Regions from separate parts of the Synechococcus sp. PROS-U-1 genome, predicted to be linked through region 1. Evidence: predicted binding sites of a transcription regulator. Region 1 holds the regulator's gene; each other region holds the start of a gene.
What was found. The regulator NtcA, encoded in region 1, controls nitrogen genes in cyanobacteria. The targets are predictions, from matches to a motif close to GTANCNNNNGNTAC.

Region 2: SynPROSU1_RS07790 (DUF4278 domain-containing protein) is a predicted target of NtcA. The motif match lies at 2,483-2,496, and genes of this name have one in related genera.
Region 3: SynPROSU1_RS08200 (Fe2+-dependent dioxygenase) is a predicted target of NtcA. The motif match lies at 3,927-3,940, and genes of this name have one in related genera.

What each region holds. Positions count from the first base shown of each region.
Region 1 covers NZ_CP047951.1:340,156-345,704, reverse strand. Annotated here, with positions in the region: gene SynPROSU1_RS01695 (thioredoxin domain-containing protein) at 1-155, shown strand, start outside; gene thyX (FAD-dependent thymidylate synthase) at 199-921, shown strand; gene dcd (dCTP deaminase) at 933-1,526, opposite strand; gene SynPROSU1_RS01680 (cob(I)yrinic acid a,c-diamide adenosyltransferase) at 1,526-2,125, opposite strand; gene rph (ribonuclease PH) at 2,271-3,014, shown strand; gene ntcA (global nitrogen regulator NtcA) at 3,073-3,789, shown strand; gene SynPROSU1_RS01665 (DUF3084 domain-containing protein) at 3,817-4,968, shown strand; gene SynPROSU1_RS01660 (resolvase) at 4,965-5,405, shown strand; gene SynPROSU1_RS01655 (DUF3146 family protein) at 5,389-5,549, opposite strand, start outside.
Region 2 covers NZ_CP047951.1:1,421,655-1,427,203, reverse strand. Annotated here, with positions in the region: gene SynPROSU1_RS07800 (hypothetical protein) at 1-168, opposite strand, end outside; gene SynPROSU1_RS07795 (serine hydrolase) at 693-2,078, opposite strand; gene SynPROSU1_RS07790 (DUF4278 domain-containing protein) at 2,143-2,385, opposite strand; gene SynPROSU1_RS07785 (nucleoside kinase) at 2,555-3,151, shown strand; gene SynPROSU1_RS07780 (hypothetical protein) at 4,857-5,117, opposite strand; gene SynPROSU1_RS07775 (hypothetical protein) at 5,500-5,549, shown strand, end outside.
Region 3 covers NZ_CP047951.1:1,475,624-1,481,172, forward strand. Annotated here, with positions in the region: gene SynPROSU1_RS08180 (hypothetical protein) at 1-43, shown strand, start outside; gene SynPROSU1_RS08185 (helix-turn-helix domain-containing protein) at 262-876, shown strand; gene SynPROSU1_RS08190 (iron uptake porin) at 1,237-2,817, shown strand; gene SynPROSU1_RS08195 (hypothetical protein) at 2,913-3,143, opposite strand; gene SynPROSU1_RS08200 (Fe2+-dependent dioxygenase) at 3,227-3,895, opposite strand; gene SynPROSU1_RS08205 (extracellular solute-binding protein) at 4,012-5,016, shown strand; gene SynPROSU1_RS08210 (ferritin) at 5,157-5,549, shown strand, end outside.

The DNA.
Region 1 (5,549 bases):
TGGAACTTTTGGGTACTGCCCTGCTTGAGAATCAGCCGTTGCCTTCCTTGCCTGGCATCGGCAGCATCAGTCGTCTGCAACCACCCTCCTCCGAGGAAAGCGCACTGGCTGGAACAACGAGCAAGCCGACGGCCGGACCACGCAGCCATGGTTGACACGCCTCGCCATGATCACCACAACTCGTCTTGTGACGCCCTCATGGACCGCTTTCGGGTCGATCTGATCGCAGCCACGCCGAACCCGCAGCAATGCATTTACGCCGCGATGCATCAGGACTACAGCGAGGGGTTCGTGGCCGGAGACCGTGCCAGTTGGCCGGATGAACAACGAGCAGGAGAGATCTGCGTCAAACGTCTCCTTTCCGGAGAGCGCGGTCACTACGGCCCCATGGAGCACGCACAGATCGTGCTGAACGTGGGCTGGTTCCCTCACTCGGTAATGCAGCAGGCCCGCACCCATCGGGTCGGTGTGAGCTTCGATGTGCAATCGATGCGCTACACCGGCGAACGGATTTGCCGCGCAGCGGATGGTGCCCTTGACCTCGAAGAGGTGTTCTATCTCCGTCCTGTTGGCGACTACAGCGATCGGCAGGGCAAGAAATACAGCTACACAGAAGAGCTGCGCGACCAAGATCTCGATCTATGCCGAAGCGCCGCCGAGCGCTACAGGGATCTTCTGAAGGCCGGCTTCTCCGAGGAGCACGCCCGCGGCATCCTTCCTTTCGACTACCGGCAGCACTTCGTGGTGAGCTTCAGCTTGCGCGCTTTTCTCCACTTCATGGATCTGCGCGCCAAGCTCGATGCTCAGCTGGAGATCCGCCAGCTCTGCGATCTGATGTGGCCCCACATGGTGGAGTGGGCTCCTGAATTTGCGGCCTGGTATGAAAAAAGCAGACTTCACAGGGCGCGACTGGCCCCTTAAACCCGAACGCTCTAGACCTTGGCCAGCGTGACCCGTTCAGGCTGATGCTGGTACTTGCCTTGCCGATCGCTGTAGGTCGTTGAGCAGGGATCGCCTTCAAAAAACAGCAGCTGACAGATCCCTTCATCGGCATAGATCCGGCAGTCAGCACCCGAGCTGTTGCTGAATTCAAGGGTGAGGTGACCCTCCCAGCCGGCTTCCGCCGGGGTGGTGTTCACAATGATTCCCAGGCGGGCATAGGTGCTCTTGCCCAAGCAGATCACCGTGATGTTGGGGGGAACCCGCATCTTTTCCAGCGCTACACCAAGCCCATAGGAGTGAGCCGGAAGAATGAAATAGCGGCCGTCCTCATCTTCATGAAGAGGGGTGGGCTCAAGATTGGCCGGATTGAACCGCTTGGGATTCATCACCGTGCCGGGCACGTGCCGGAAGATCAGAAATTCCTGGGGGGACAGGCGCAGGTCGTAGCCATAGGAGGAGCAACCAAAACTAAGCACGGGACGCAGCTTTTGCTCCGGATCCAGATGACGGACAAGGCCGTTCTGGAATGGCTCGATCATTCCCTGCCCGGCCTGTTCAGTGATCCAGCGATCGCACTTGAGCATCAGAAACCTCGGCGCAACTCCGTGACTTGGTCTGCCATCTCCACCACACCGGCGGGGATCGCAGGTCCAGTGATGATCACATCCATCGAAGCGGGCCGCTGCTCGAGGGCTTCAATCACGTCCGCCTCATCCAGGTATCCAAAGGCCACAGCAAGCCCGATTTCATCCAACACCAGCTGATCGAGATCGCCCTGGATCAGATGCTGACGGCAGATGGACCAAACCGCGGCCACCGCCTCCGCACCTCCAGGGTGGCCCGGCGAGGAGAGGCAAAGGGGTACCTCGGGCCGTAGCCAAACCAGGCCACCGCAGAGTTGAACGCGTCCTGCAGGCCCCTGCTGCACGCCCCCTTTGAGGAACTGACTGATCAGCACCCGACTGCCCAGACCGGCGGCCCGCATCGCTTGACTAAGAACACTGGCAAAGCTGCCGCGGTAGGGCGCGGTGTGCACCTGCAGCTGGCCTTCGGGAGCCACCAGGACGAGCGGTGGAGGATCGGAGACAGGTGGAAGAGGTCTGAGGCCAGCCCGCTGCAAAGCCTGCTGATCCCGATCCAGGGAGTCCTGGAACGCTTGGGGGTCGGCAAGGCTTGTGGTCATCACTGCAACATCCGTCCGGGCAACCCCGGCAAGACCTTGAATGTAGCGGCGAGTTGACATTCCACAAGGGGATTGACACCACCCATGGTGTCTGGAAAGGGCAAGAACCACCCGCCTGCGAGGCTTGAAGAACTGCACACCACCGATGAGCCAACCGCTTGAAAGCCGCACTGATGGCCGCAGTCCCCAGCAGTTGCGACCGTTCTCGGTGACCTGGAATCCCATGGGTTTTGCCTTGAGCTCCCTTGTGGTTCACACAGGCAGAACCGCTGTTCTCTGCAGCGTCTGCCTCGAGGAGAACGTTCCCCGCTGGCGCAAAGGGGAAGGGTTGGGATGGCTCAGCGCCGAATACCGGCTACTGCCGGGATCCACGCCACAGCGGCAATCTCGGGAGCTGATGAAACTGTCGGGCCGCACACAGGAGATTCAACGGTTGATCGGCCGAAGCCTGCGGGCCGTGATCGATATGAAGCGCCTGGGGGAGCGCACGCTGCTGATCGACTGCGATGTGATCCAGGCCGACGCCGGCACCCGGACGGCCTCCATCACCGGGGCTTGGCTCGCCCTTGAGCAGGCCTGCCTCTCACTCGTGGATCAGGGACTCCTGGAACAATCGCCGCTGGTCGACCAGGTCGCCGCCGTGTCCGTCGGCCTGGTGGATGGCAAGGCGTTACTGGATCTGGATTACAGCGAAGACAGCAGAGCTGAGGTCGATCTCAATGTTGTGCAGGCTGGAGATGGTCGCCTGCTGGAGATCCAGGGGACTGCGGAGGGAGCGCCCTTCAGCCGCAGCCAGCTCAATGAATTACTGGATCTGGCTGAGCCTGGATTGACATCATTAATGCAAGCGCAACGCCAAGCCATCAACGAGCACACCAGCGTTAGGTAATAACCGCTACACGGCGGCAACGGCTTGCTCCGTAGCTTCGCCTCACCAGGGGGTTGTTATGACAAGTAGCCGAGGTTTCAGCCGATACACCCCCCAGATGGTGGCTCCAGCTCCCAGTGCAGAACCCGCCAACCGCTCTCTGCTGGAGATCATTCGGGATCTCGACGGCGCCAGTAGTGAATTGGTAGACCGCAACAAGACCATCTTTTTCCCGGGGGATCCCGCCGAACGGGTTTACCTGATTCGCCGCGGAGCCGTCCGCCTCTCCCGCGTTTATGAGTCAGGGGAAGAGATCACGGTGGCGCTGCTGCGCGAGAACAGCCTGTTTGGCGTGCTGTCGTTGCTGACCGGTCAACGATCCGATCGCTTCTATCACGCCGTGGCCTTCACCAGAGTGGAGATGGTGACAGCGCCGGCGACATCCGTAAAGGCGGCGATCGAGGCAGACACGAGCGTTGGCCTGCGCTTGCTACAGGGTCTGTCCAGTCGGATTCTTCAGACCGAAACGATGATCGAAACCCTGACCCACAGGGACATGTCATCGCGGCTGGTGAGCTTCCTGCTTGTGCTGTGCAGGGATTTCGGCGTAGCGGATGAGCTGGGAATCACGATCGACCTGCGCCTGTCCCATCAGGCCATCGCCGAAGCGATTGGCTCAACGCGCGTCACAATCACGCGTCTGCTGGGAGACTTGCGTCAATCCGGTCTGGTTCAGATTGACCGCAAAAAAATCACTGTTCTGGATCCGATCGCTCTGGCCAAACGATTCAGTTAGGCAGCAGGTTGAGCAACAGGTGCAGCCATGAGCGGCTGGGCACTGATCCTGGTTCTGCTGGTGCTCGGGGGCGTGCTGTCGACCCTGGGAGACCGGTTGGGCAGTCGCGTCGGCAAGGCCCGCCTGAGTCTGTTCAAGATGCGCCCGCGTCGGACTGCCGTTCTGATCACGGTGTTGACCGGCAGCCTGATCAGCGCACTGTCGCTCGGCGTGCTTCTGATGGTGAGCCGCCAGCTTCGGGTGGGCCTGTTTGAACTGGATGCCCTTCAGGCGAGGCTGCAGGACAGCCGGCGGCAGCTCGATGCAGCCGAACGGGAACGGCAAGAAACCCGAACGGAAACCAACCGGATCGCCGCTGAGCTCAAGCAGTCACAGCAACGGGCGGATACCTTGCGTCGCGAACTGGCTCCCTTGCAGAACGAACGCGCCCAACTCGAGGCAGAACGCGAACGGCTGAGCCGGGATATCGCTGCTCGCGATGCCGATATCCAGCGCACGGAAGCCGAATTAAACAGCGTGCGAAACCGGATCAGATCCGGTGAACAGGAACTCAAGGAACTTGAACGCAATCTGGTCGCCCTCCGACGTGGATCGGTTGTTATTAGCAGCGGGCAGACCTTGGCGAGAGCGACGGTTCGCCTCGATGCTCCGGGTCAAGCGAAACAGGCTGTCGACAGGCTGTTGCAAGAGGCCAATGTCAACGCGTACGGCAAGGTCAGGCCCGGTGAAGCACCCAAACGACAGCTGATCCGCGTTCCCCGCAGCGACGTGGAACGCCTGCAGACCATCCTCCGTAAACCAGATACCTGGGTGATCTCACTGCGCTCCGCCACCAATGTGCTGCGCGGCGAAACGGCGGTCTATGCCTTCCCCGAGGTGCGCCCGAACCGCCCGGTGGCCCAAAACGGTGACGTGCTGGCGACCACCACACTGCAACCCAATGAACGCACACCGGAGGGCATTCTCACGCGGCTGAACCTTCTCTTGGCCTCGGCCTATGCCGAGGTGCAACGGCGAGGATCCCTCACCGAGGGACTGCAGTTCGATGGAGCAGCACTGTCCCAACTCGCCGAGACATTGATTGAGGGACCCAGCCAAAGTGTGGTCTTGAAGGTGATTGCATCAGGGGGCAGCGCCAGCGCCGATCCTGTCGTCGTTACGGTTGAAGCATCCCCATGAAACGGGTGGCCGTGCTCGACCCAGGCCGCTGCAAGTGTGGCCTTGTACTGGCCGATCTTCACCTTGGCCTTGTGCTCGAGGGGCATGTTTTGGCTCCAGAAGCCGTGGAGCCCTGGCTGGAGCTGTGGAATCAAGACCAACTTCTGGACGGCATCCTGATCGGCGATGGCACCGGATGCCAAGCGTGGATCAAGCGGCTGGAGCGCTTGGGCAGCCTCACCGTGATTCCAGAGCGGGGAACAACCCTGCGTGCACGAGAGCGTTACTGGATGCTGTGGCCAGCGCGGGGATGGCGACGAATGCTGCCGACAGGGCTGCGCATTCCACCGGTGGACCTGGATGCTGTTGCCGCCCTTGTGATGCTGGAGGAGCACCTGCAGTGCCAACTTCGATGGCCGGAACCTGCACCCACGTTCTCGCTCAGAACCTGGCCCTGACCATGAAGGTGTAATCGCCTCCCGGTTCAAGTCTGTAATCGGAGCGCACCAGGAACCGCCGCAAAGCATCTTCAATCAGGGCGCGTCCCAAGGACGGCTCCACCAACAGCTCACCGCGGTCAAACGCCCAGGAGAACTGCCACT
Region 2 (5,549 bases), 1.1 Mb from region 1:
GCACTGCTCCTGTCTTTGATCGATCACGGAATCAGCATCCGCAAGAAACGTGGCAATGGTGTCTTTGTCTTGTTCTTCCGTTGCCATGAAGAGAACCTCCTCGATTTTTGCCAGTCGCGCTTCGATGCGGCTCAGGCGGTTGTCGATGAAGTCGTCCCGTTGCGTCATCTGCCTGCCCCGGGGCAATGAATGGATCTTGAATTGTTGCTGAGAGCAGAACGGGTTGACGCATTAGTACATGCGCACTAAAACAGGTGTACTGCTCCGTTGCTCATGTCTGCGAGTTCTCCTTACGCCCCATTCCGTGCTGACGAGTGGATGCGTCATTCCTTGATCCATCCTCGTAAGGCCTTCCCAGCGACGCCCTCAGGGGTGTCGAAGCCTCTTGCCCGAGCTTCGGTCGCCGCTCGACGCTCCGATGCCGTCCAAGGTGAGCTGTTTCTTTTTCCAGTCGTGATGTGTTGATCGATCGGTTCTGCGACAAACGTTTGCAGGAGTCGCTCTTTGCTCTCTGTTCTGCCAGTGTGTTCATTGGTGTTTGTTGCCTGACCATGCTGTTGTTCGCCTCTCAGACAGCTCAAGGCGGTCCTTCTGTCATCCTCCCGGCGCTGTTGATCACAGGGCTTCTTGTTGCAGCATCTCAAGCCTTCGTTCCCAAGGGCGACGATCAGAACTGATATTTGCGGCTTGACTCATCGGAGGGCTGAGAGAACATCAGCCCCAAAAGAATTGGCATCAAATCCTGGCTTGTTCGGCGTCTGTCCCAAGCGCACGATGACTGCGCGCTTCGATGGAGCCACCAACAGCAGTTGTCCCTGGTACCCCTCCGCAGAAAAGCTTTCGTTGGGTAGATCTGGTCGAGATTTGCGGCGGTTCAGCCACCAATGCGCTCCGTATGCCTTTTTTGACCCTCGCGTTGCGGTTCGGGCGTGCTTCACCCAGTCCACTGGTAAAAGCTGTTCTCCATTCCAGCTCCCGTTATCCAGGTAAAGCTGACCAAATCGAGCCCAATCTCGTCCGCTTGCCCAGACCAGCGATGAACCGACCCATGTTCCACTGCTGTCGCTTTCGACAACCGCCGTCGTCATACCAAGCGGATTGAACAGCTGTTGTGCGGGAAAGTTCCAATAGAGCCGATCGTTGTCGATCGCGTGCCTGAGGATCCGGCTGAGGATGTTGGTGGTGCCGGATGAATAGTTCCATTTTTTGCCAGGCTTCCTCGCCAATGGTTGGCTTGCGGCGAACCGAGCCATGTCCGCTTCCTGGGTCAGCATTCGCACTAGATCCGAGTTCAGCCTTCCCGTCGCTTCCTCGAAGGCGAGCCCGCTGTTCATTCTCAAGAGCTGTTCAAGGGTGATTTCCTGCCGCGGGTCCTTCGGGGCACTCCATTCGGGCACGTTCGGTGTGCGTCGTAGATCCAGGACTCCCTCCCGAATGGCTAGTCCCATCAGTGCATGGGTGATGCTTTTGCTCATCGACCATCCGATGAGGGGCATGTTGGGTCGGATGCCACTGGCGTAGCGCTCAGCGATCACCCAGCCGTCCTGGACCACGACCACAGCTCGGGTTCGTTTTGGCGTTAGTGGATCGTCTTCACGAAACGCGCGATGGAGAACTTTGTTCAGCGCTTTTCTATCGATCTCCGGAGGCTGTGCGCTGGCCGTGTTGATGAGCGGCCACGGCACAGCACTTGGCATGGGATCCCGGGAGGCAGGGACCGCTTCACTCGGTAGTACTGGCATGGGTCGCCCGTCGATCCGCTGGCTGCAACCCCGTGCACCGTTCTGAACGGCCTCAGCGCGGATCAATCCGAACAGGGCACTGGCTTCTACGCGCCCGCTGATTGGATCGATCTTGCTTTGGATCCATCCCTTGGCGGCAGCCAGGTCTTCGCGGAGCATCTGATCCGGATCCATCCCAGCCATCAGGACGCCGCTGCAGAGCTGTTTCGCGGTGAAGTGCGTGCCAGCTTTTGCAAAGTTGATCAGGTTCCGCAGCGGTGCTTCAAGACCTGCTGCTGTGCTGAAGACCACTGCTGCTGCAGGAATCAGGACATAACGCCAGCGGTTCTTTGTCACCCTGAATGGCCATCAAAAAAGCGGGGGAGATTCCCCCGCTTCAATCATCGGCGGAGGGTTGGCATCAATACACGTCGTAGCCAACGCCGCGGTAACGCAGTTCACGACCACCGGTTGGGTGCTGCTGTGCGTCGTTCGTTTCATAGGCCACACCGCGATAGCGCAGAACCTTGGCTTTGACGGCCACTGGGGTGTGCACTTGATCGGTGTGCTCCTGATGGCGGAAGGCCCTTGCCATCTGTGTTCTGGCCGTCTCAATGGCCTGGTTGCGCACAGTCCGTGCCTTGATCAGCTGAAGTGTGTTCATCTTTCTCTTGCGCGGTGTCCACACCCCCGTTGCCTGGTGTGAATCTGACTGCGGCCTGTCGAAGAGGCTCAACGTGAATTCACCATAGGCCTGTTGTGTAACAACGGCTACTGTTTTCACCAATTTTTCATGACCCGGTTGTCAACATGGGTCTGCATTGGGTCGGGGCTTGTCCGGAGCGATTCCTCTCGTTTGCATTTGCGGTCCGTCGGCGGCCGGCAAGACAACCTTTGCTGCACATCTTGCAGAGAAGTTGCGTGCCAGAGGGCATCATCCACTTCTCATCGCATGCGATGACTACTACCGCAGTGGGTGGTCTCCCCACGCTCGCTATGGGTTCGACACAGTGGATGCCATCGAAGCTGATCTGCTTCGGCTTCAGCTCAGTGCCGTTCGCTACCGCCAGCTGGACTCCCTGCGCAGTTACGACATGCGCACCCGCAAGGTGGGCTCCAGATTGTTGAATCAGTCCTATGACGTGGTTCTTGTTGAAGGCTCCTACGGCCCCCAACTGTTTTTAGGGGCTGTGCCGATGTCGCTTGTTGTTTATATCGATACCCCCGTTGTGCGGAGGCTTGTCAGGCGCCTCTGGCGTGATGTGCGGGAACGCCAGCGCCCGGCGCTCTATGTGATTCGCCAGATGTTGTCGCAGATGCTTCCCGCTGAGCGGCGCTTCATTCTTCCTTTGAAGCACCGTGCTGATGTGGTCGTTCGGGGTGTTGAGTCTGGTTTAGGTGATGTTCTGGAGAATATTGTATTGCCGTAGCTGGCTAATTTGTATCTTTGAAATTACACCTCTATGCTCATTTTTAATTACTGCCTTGATCGAATATCAAGATCCTCGATGCTTTAGCTTAGTGTGGCTCAATCGGCTCAAGCCTTGCTTGAACACAGTTGAATCCTGATAATTGAGTGATTTTGTTGTAGCTGTTTGCCTTGATGTTGCTGTGCTGAATTCAGTTTGCCTTGCTGTCGATTCTGCAAGGCTTGTGAAGCTTACCTCTCGTTCGTCGAGTTGTTTGTTTCTTCCCTAGGGCCTGAAATTCGCAGCTCTCAAGCGCAATTTCCCAAAAAGAAACCCCCGCCGAAGGCAGGGGCTTCAAAACGAACGCGGGAGTGTGTCCTTGTTTCCACCCCGTGAGACGTTTTTCCTCACCTTTTCAATATGCCGATTGAACATGAAGGGGAGGGGGGCTTGTGGACAGCCTGCGGGTTGGCTCTGGATGCAAGCCGTCAGCCTGGCAGTGCCCCACCCACCTCAAAGCGCAGATCAGGGGGCAGCTTGAAGGTCTCCCGGCGAGGCCCCTTCCTCTCGGATGTCACGGTGACCCGTGTATGGAACTGATGGTCTTCCTGGTCCGTGGACGAGGCGTCTTCCAGTCTGTTCAGGCTCGCATTGACTCTGGAACCGTTTCCTGTGTGAGCAGGAAACTTCGTGCCCAACCCCTTGCTGAGGGATGGATCTGATCGTCGTTCCGTTTTTCAGGGCAAGCTTCCGAATTGTGGTGCCGAGATTTTGGGTTTGCACGGATGGCCCGATTTCTTGCGGTTCTGCCTTTGGCAGCTGCCGGCTCTCTGTTGCTGGAGCCGGAGCGTTGGATCTCAGTTGGCCCCGGAGCTCTGCCGATGAAGAGCTTGGGTTCGTTTAATTGCCTCTTTTGCACGCCCTAAAACCGTCCCATCAGCTGCCAGTGCTGCCTACCTTCAGCCCTCTCCCATCCCTGCATGTGACCAGGGCAGTGCTGGTGAAAATTGAGAGGTGGCCACTTGATTCGGGTGTCGACCCCAAATGAAAAAGGAGCGAGCCCCTCAGCCCACCCCCTCCGTGACGCATCGAAAGCACTCCTGCTTTCGTCGATGACTGTCGAGCATCGCGTTCTGTCCGCAGGTATCGACCCACACGTTTTTAAGTATTACTGCCTAGTTTTTGGTGGTCGTCTCTGGTTCATGGTCCGAGCGGCGCGAGCACCAATCAAACCGCTTTAGGGGAGTTGAACGAGCGAGGGTTCCTTCGCCCGCGTCTCCCTTGTTTTTTCCGGCTTGCCCTTTCAGCGAGCGGCCGGACGCTCAGCAGTTTGTCTCCAGAGCGTTGGCGTGGGACATCCTCTTCTCTTCGTACGAGAGAAAATCGGCCCACATTCCGACCAGGAAAGTCAGAGTCATCAAAGCCCTGACCTGCTCTTTCGAGCCAGGAGCGGTGTATTTGAAATCCATGAACATGCGATCTGCCGTCTGTTGCTGCTCCTTGCATCGCGCGTCAATCGTCATCATCAATTCTTGGGCTTTTTAAGAACAGGAATGTGGGTCGGTTCATCCCGCACATCAACCGTTGCTGCGCGAGGGATGGCGGTGATGCGCTGATGGGGGATGGGTTGTCAGGCTCCGTGGAGAACCTTGACCAAGTTCATCCTAGAAGCTTTGTAAAGGAATGTGAATTGGTTGTTGTGCTGCCTCGCCTGCGGTTCCGCGGCCTAGCTTTCTGCAGATGCCTGCTTGTGGATGGCCGTCATCGTGTGGCTCAGCTCACCGACATCTCGCAAGCCTTCGGCGCTGAACCAGGGTGCGTTTTCCCAGTTAAAACCTTCTCCGAAGGTGTTGTCTGGCGCCGTGACGTACCAATGGCAATCAACGTCCGGGGTCTCAACAGAACACTGCGACCAATCCGGCTGCCATTGCGGCACCTGCACCCACATCACCGCCGCGAACACGAGGGAAAACAAGGCTTGCAGCATGAGGCTTCTGAGACAGGGATGAGACCCTAGGCGACTTTGCTCAACAGCCTGGATCCATTCGCCTGGTCCGTCGTCGCCAGGTCGGACATGCGGTGACATGGCTTGGGGTTGAGATTGAAAGTCCTCGGTGTGTGGAGCCCTGGAGTTCAGCCACGTCAGGGTTTTGTGTTCCGTTTGGCGTGCTTGGTTTGCCTGGTCTGTCCGAGTCGGCAAGAGCTTGCAAGGGGGGCAGGCTTGTTTGCCAGTGCTTGCGGTCAGGAGATTGAGGGTCGATTGGCCTCTTTTTGCTTCTTGTGATCAAGATCACAGCGATGCTTGATGGCGGTCAGCGTCTCAATGCCGCACAAGGCAGAGGGTGGTGTTGGAGAAAACACCCATCCCCATGAACCGCAACATCAACCGCCAGACCCTCTGCATGCTCCTCGACGCTTT
Region 3 (5,549 bases), 1.1 Mb from region 1:
GAAGAAGATCAGGCCGGAAAAAATGCTTTGGTTGAAGCGTTAACAGACGGGGAACTACTATCTCGACGACGAAGCGTGTCGTATCGCAACTCAAAAAGAGCAAATATCACAAGAAAAAGCAATACAAACGATCCGATACGTGCTATAAAAACCACTAAATGAAAAAAACATTTTGAGCAAATATTTCATACCTAATAAAAAAACACAGGACTGCATAGAAGCTACTTTAACAAGCAACAAAAGCTACAAGGCCGCACGTCAATGAGCACGTCGCGTAGCCATGGCTCCATCCAAGCCAGAAAAATAACGCTGAGTGCCTCAGAAACAGTGATTCTTGAGAAGCCAAGAAATGGAATGCATGTGGAGATTGAAGTAATTCACGGAATCACCAGGCTGGGAACTCACGATGAAAGCAACAAAAACGATTTAACTCTTGCTTTTGCAAGCAGATCTGAACCATGCAAATTCAACTATCCAGATGAATTGCTAATCATTGTAGAAGCAATAACCGAAACAAGTTACTGGTTGAAATACGAAAAATCAACAGAGGAATATATCAACGACAGCATCATGGACTGGATCCTAGAGCTACATATCGTGAGACACGAATCAAATATTGAAAGGCGAATTATAAAATTATTTCAACTACTGACAACAAGGTTGGGCAGGCGAACGACAGACGGTTATCTCCTGGAACACACCCTATCTCACGCACGCATTGCTGAAATCATTGGGTCTTCAAGGTCTACAGTATCAAGAAGCATAAGCTCTCTGAGAAAAACAGATAAGATCTACATCGATGAATTAAAAAAACAATTGATATTGCCCGCAGAGAACATCAGTGACCACAGCGACACGTTCCACCCTTCCATTTAGAGCACTTAGACTTCTTACACCCCTTTTTTTTGCTTTGCCGCAAAGCATTCTCGGAAGAATCAGCCATGATCCGACAAAAGTCAGTCTCTGAACTTTAATCCCATGTGCAGACTTGAGACCAGGGGAAGAGTAAAAAAAAGCACAAAAAAGCATGTCTTCTGATCCAGACCATAAAAGCCTGTCGAAGACTTAGATCACATGAAACACGCTGGGAGAGGTGCCTGGGGCAAGACACCGATCCCAACGAACAACGCAACGTATAAAAAGCTACCTTGAAGTGCGCAAAACGAGTAACAGCGAATACAGCGCAGCGACATTATGGGCATGCCCATTTTGGGCTTTCCTGTGTGAGGAATTCAAATGAAGCTTTTCCAGCAACTGCTGGTGGCTCCTGCTGCCCTTGGCCTTCTGGCCAGTGGCGCTAATGCCGCCGAGCTCAACATCAACGGCGTCTCTGATTACGCCTCGTCTGCTGATCAGGTGACAAGCGTCACCCAGTTCTCTGACGTCTACCCCACCGACTGGGCCTATCAGGCTCTGGCCAACCTGGTGGAGCAGTACGGCTGTGTGGCCGGCTACCCCAACGGCACTTTCCGTGGCAACCGGGCCATGACCCGCTACGAAGCGGCTGCCCTGCTGAACGCCTGCCTCGACCGGATCACTGAAGTGACCGACGAGCTGCGTCGCCTGCTCAAGGAATTCGAAACCGAGCTGGCCATCCTCAAGGGTCGCGTTGACGGCCTCGAGGCCCGCGTTGGCGAACTGGAAGCAACCCAGTTCTCCACCACCACCAAGCTTCGTGGTCAGGCTGACTTCTTCACTGGCGCAGTGAAGTATGACGATCGCGATGAGTGCAACAAGAAGGGTGGTGACTGCAACAGCGATGGATTCAGCTTCTCCTATCGCTACACACTGAACCTCGACACCTCCTTCACTGGCAAGGATCGCTTGTACACCCGTCTGCGCACGGGCAACATGAAGAACGTCTGGACCCAGTCCGACTCCTATCTGGCTGATGCCAAGAGCGGCGACAACACCATCAAGGTGGACAAGCTCTGGTATAGCTTCCCGATCGGTAACGAGTTCAAGGTCACCGTTGGTGCGTTGATCGAGAACTACTACATGATCGAAACACCCACCCGTTACAAGCCGATCCTTAAGGCATTCAAGCTGGGTGGTTACGGTGCTGTTCTGGGTGCCAGCACGGGTCAAGGCTTTGGTGTGCAGTGGCGTCAGGATGTCGATCCTGGTGATGCAGCCTTCAACATTGCTGTGAACTACGTTGCCGACGGTGGTGACGGTGCGAAGAGCGGTTCCAAAAAGCAAATGTTCGGTGAAGACACCGATGCTTACCTGCTCAGCCAAGTTGGCTACGGCAACCGCAAATGGCATGTTTCAGCGCTCTACGCTCTGAAGAATGCTCAGCAGGACAAGGTTTGTGTAACTGACGAGCTGGGTGTGAAAACCTGCACGATCAACACAGAAGCCAAGGCGGCCATGGGTTACTCCACACCCACGGCAAAGAATCTGGCTCACCCTCTCCACGCCGTTGGCCTTCGCGGCTACTGGTCACCTGAAGACAGCGGATTCATTCCTACCATCAGTGCAGGTATTGATTTCGGATGGTCTGATAGTGAATACCGCGGCAACTCTGAAGCCGTTAAGGGCTGGATGGTTGGTCTCAACTGGCCTGATGCCTTCATGGAAGGCAACAAACTGGGGCTTGGCTTCGGTTCCTACTCCAGCTATGCCACTGAAGTTCAAGGCAATGGAGGGCCTGGCGATGAAAACTTTGCCATCGAAGGTTATTACGATTTCCGTGTAACCGACAACATCACCATTACACCTGCTGTGTTCTGGGTTGATGATGCAAAGGGCAAAGATCAAGTTGATGGTGCCAACAAATTTGGCGGTCTCGTCAAGACGACCTTCAAATTCTGATCCTGATTTGGTCAACAAAAGGGCGCCCCACGGGGCGCTTTTTTTTGCCAAAAAAAAGAGGGGCAAACGCCCCTCCAAGAATCAGGTAAACAGATTTACCAGCAGTTCTCACCCTCACCAATGGGTACACAAACATCCTCTTGCTCTGCCTTTTTCTTTAAGGCAGCTGCATCGGAGTCCATCACGCTTTCTTCGTCAACACCCTGGTCGGTGTTCCATTCTTGAAGTCCACCAGCATTCTGAGAATGGGCAACTGGAACAGCCGCAGAGGCGACGAGAAGCGAAGTGGCAGCAACAAAAACAGAAATTGCGGATGGCCTGGACATAACAAGACGCAAATTTCTATTATGCCAAACATCAAGCTTAACGAGGCTTGAAGGACGCAATAAGAAGCATCAAAAGCTACAAATCAGGACGATAAACGTCGAACAGCATTGGTGTAACTTTGAAAAATCAGATCCAATTCATCGGATCGACCATAACGGGCAAGCATTCCGCGAGCCCCGGCATCAAGATTAAATAGCAGGGAACGATCTTCCAAGGACTTCACATAGCTTTCAATCCAACCAACGCAAACAAATCGTGTTCCACTTTCTACAGGTTGAACACAATGCAGCGTGGAGGAAGGATAAACAACAACTTGACCAGCAGCCAATCGAAATTCAGTCGTCGTCTCTCCACCACTTTGAATCGACAACGAGCCACCCTGATAGGAATCATGATCACTCAAGAAAACTGTAAATGAAAGATCACGGCGTCCATACCGAGAGAAAGGATTATCGACATGCCAACCATAGCTATCACCAGAGCTAGATCTAGAAATCAACAGGCTATGAACCTTCCGAATAAGTGAAAAACTCTTAATCAGTGGATCGTTGGTCAGCGCATATGAAATTCGCTTCGTGATCGAAATGGTGAGCTCCGAATCAGGGGCAAGTTGATGATTCTGTTTAACTAACGCCGCCTGATCACCTGCAGTTAGACGACCATCACGCCAAGGCAGGTCAGGAGCCAAGAGTCGCTGTTGAATATCTTTGATTTCGTCATCAGGCAACAACGTATGGGTAAGAAATTCCATGGTTCACAAAGAAGAAGGCATTGAACAGCTCTTAGCATTTGCTACATAAACTACGTTCATATAAAGCTGACAACGCACTTAAGCGAAGTAAGGTGGGTTGGTATGTGATTCTAGACATGCTCAGATTCTTTGCGCCCTTGCTTCTAGCCGCCCCACTCATCGCTATACCCTCAGTGGAGGCAAAGGAAGTAAGGGTTTACTCGGGCCGTCATTATAATACTGATAGGAAAGCGTTCAAACAATTTAGCCAGCAAACCGGAATCAAAGTAAGGCTGATCGAGGCAACAGGCATCTCACTTGTCGAACGGCTTAAACGAGAAGGAAGCAATTCAAAGGCAGATGTCATCTTGTTGGTCGACTCGGCAAGAATTAACAACGCAGCACAAGCGGGACTCCTGCAACCAGTCAAAACACAAAAGCTGATAGAAAACATTCCTGCGCGGTATCGAGATCCCTCCAATCGATGGTTTGGATTCACAAGGCGCGTCAGAGCAATCATCGTAAATCCAAAAATCATTGATCCAAATACAATTAAGACCTATGCAGATTTATCCAAGCCAAGTTTGAAAGGCAAGCTTTGCCTGCGCAAAAGAAAAAACGTCTACAACCAATCGCTTGTTGCCGACCAAATCGTTCTGAAAGGCAAAGCGAAAGCGAGTGCATGGGTCAAACAGATGGTGGGCAACGTAAACCAACCATACTTCTCTGGTGACGTTTCACTGATTCGTGCAGTGGGACAAGGAAAATGTGGCGTTGCACTGGTCAATCATTATTACTTGGCGAGAATGCAGGCAGGAGCAAGCGGAAAGAATGATCAAAAAATCACGTCAAACATAAAACTGATTATGCCTAACCCAGCACATGTAAATATTAGTGCGGCTGGTGTTGCGAAATCAGCCAAGAATAAAAAAGAGGCAATTCAGTTTATAGAATTTCTTTCATCACCACAGGGAACACGATTAATTGCCGGCCCAACATATGAGTACCCATTAAAAGGGCTTGGAACAGCAAAAGAGTTGAAAAGATTTGGAGAATTCACTCCTGACAATGTTGCAATAAGCACCCTTGGTTCCACACAAAAAACTGCAATACAGGTGATGGCAAATGCAGGTTGGCGTTGACTCAGCACCAAAAGAAGTAGAAATACACATGAGAGTTATTCTCTCTTGATAATGACTCTCATTTAACTTGGTGCATACGACACGCAAGGGCTGCAATTCGATTCACAAGTGCGTATCATTTGGTCACTGACAAAAAGAGTATGCTTTCAACTTCGACGTCTAGGGCCTCTGCATCTATTGAGCGTGGTCCCTCAGGTCGTGCAGTAGCGGAAGTTATTGCTCCTGATCTGTTGAATGCCATCCAAGACCATCTCAACATGGAAAGGCAGGCACACGCCTCCTACTTTGCAGCAGCGATATGGTTTGCCGAACGAGAACTGAGAGGATTTTCTCGGTTTTTTCGTGATGAATCAAGCAGTGAACACGAACATGCAGCAAAGTTTGCAGAGTACATTATTGCTCGTGGGCAGAGTGTGTCATTGAAGGCAGTTGAAGCTCCCTTGCAGATCTGGGAATCGCCAGCAGATGTCATGGCATCTGCATTTCAAATGGAAGTTGACGTAACATCATCGCTACAGCAGCTTTACTCCATG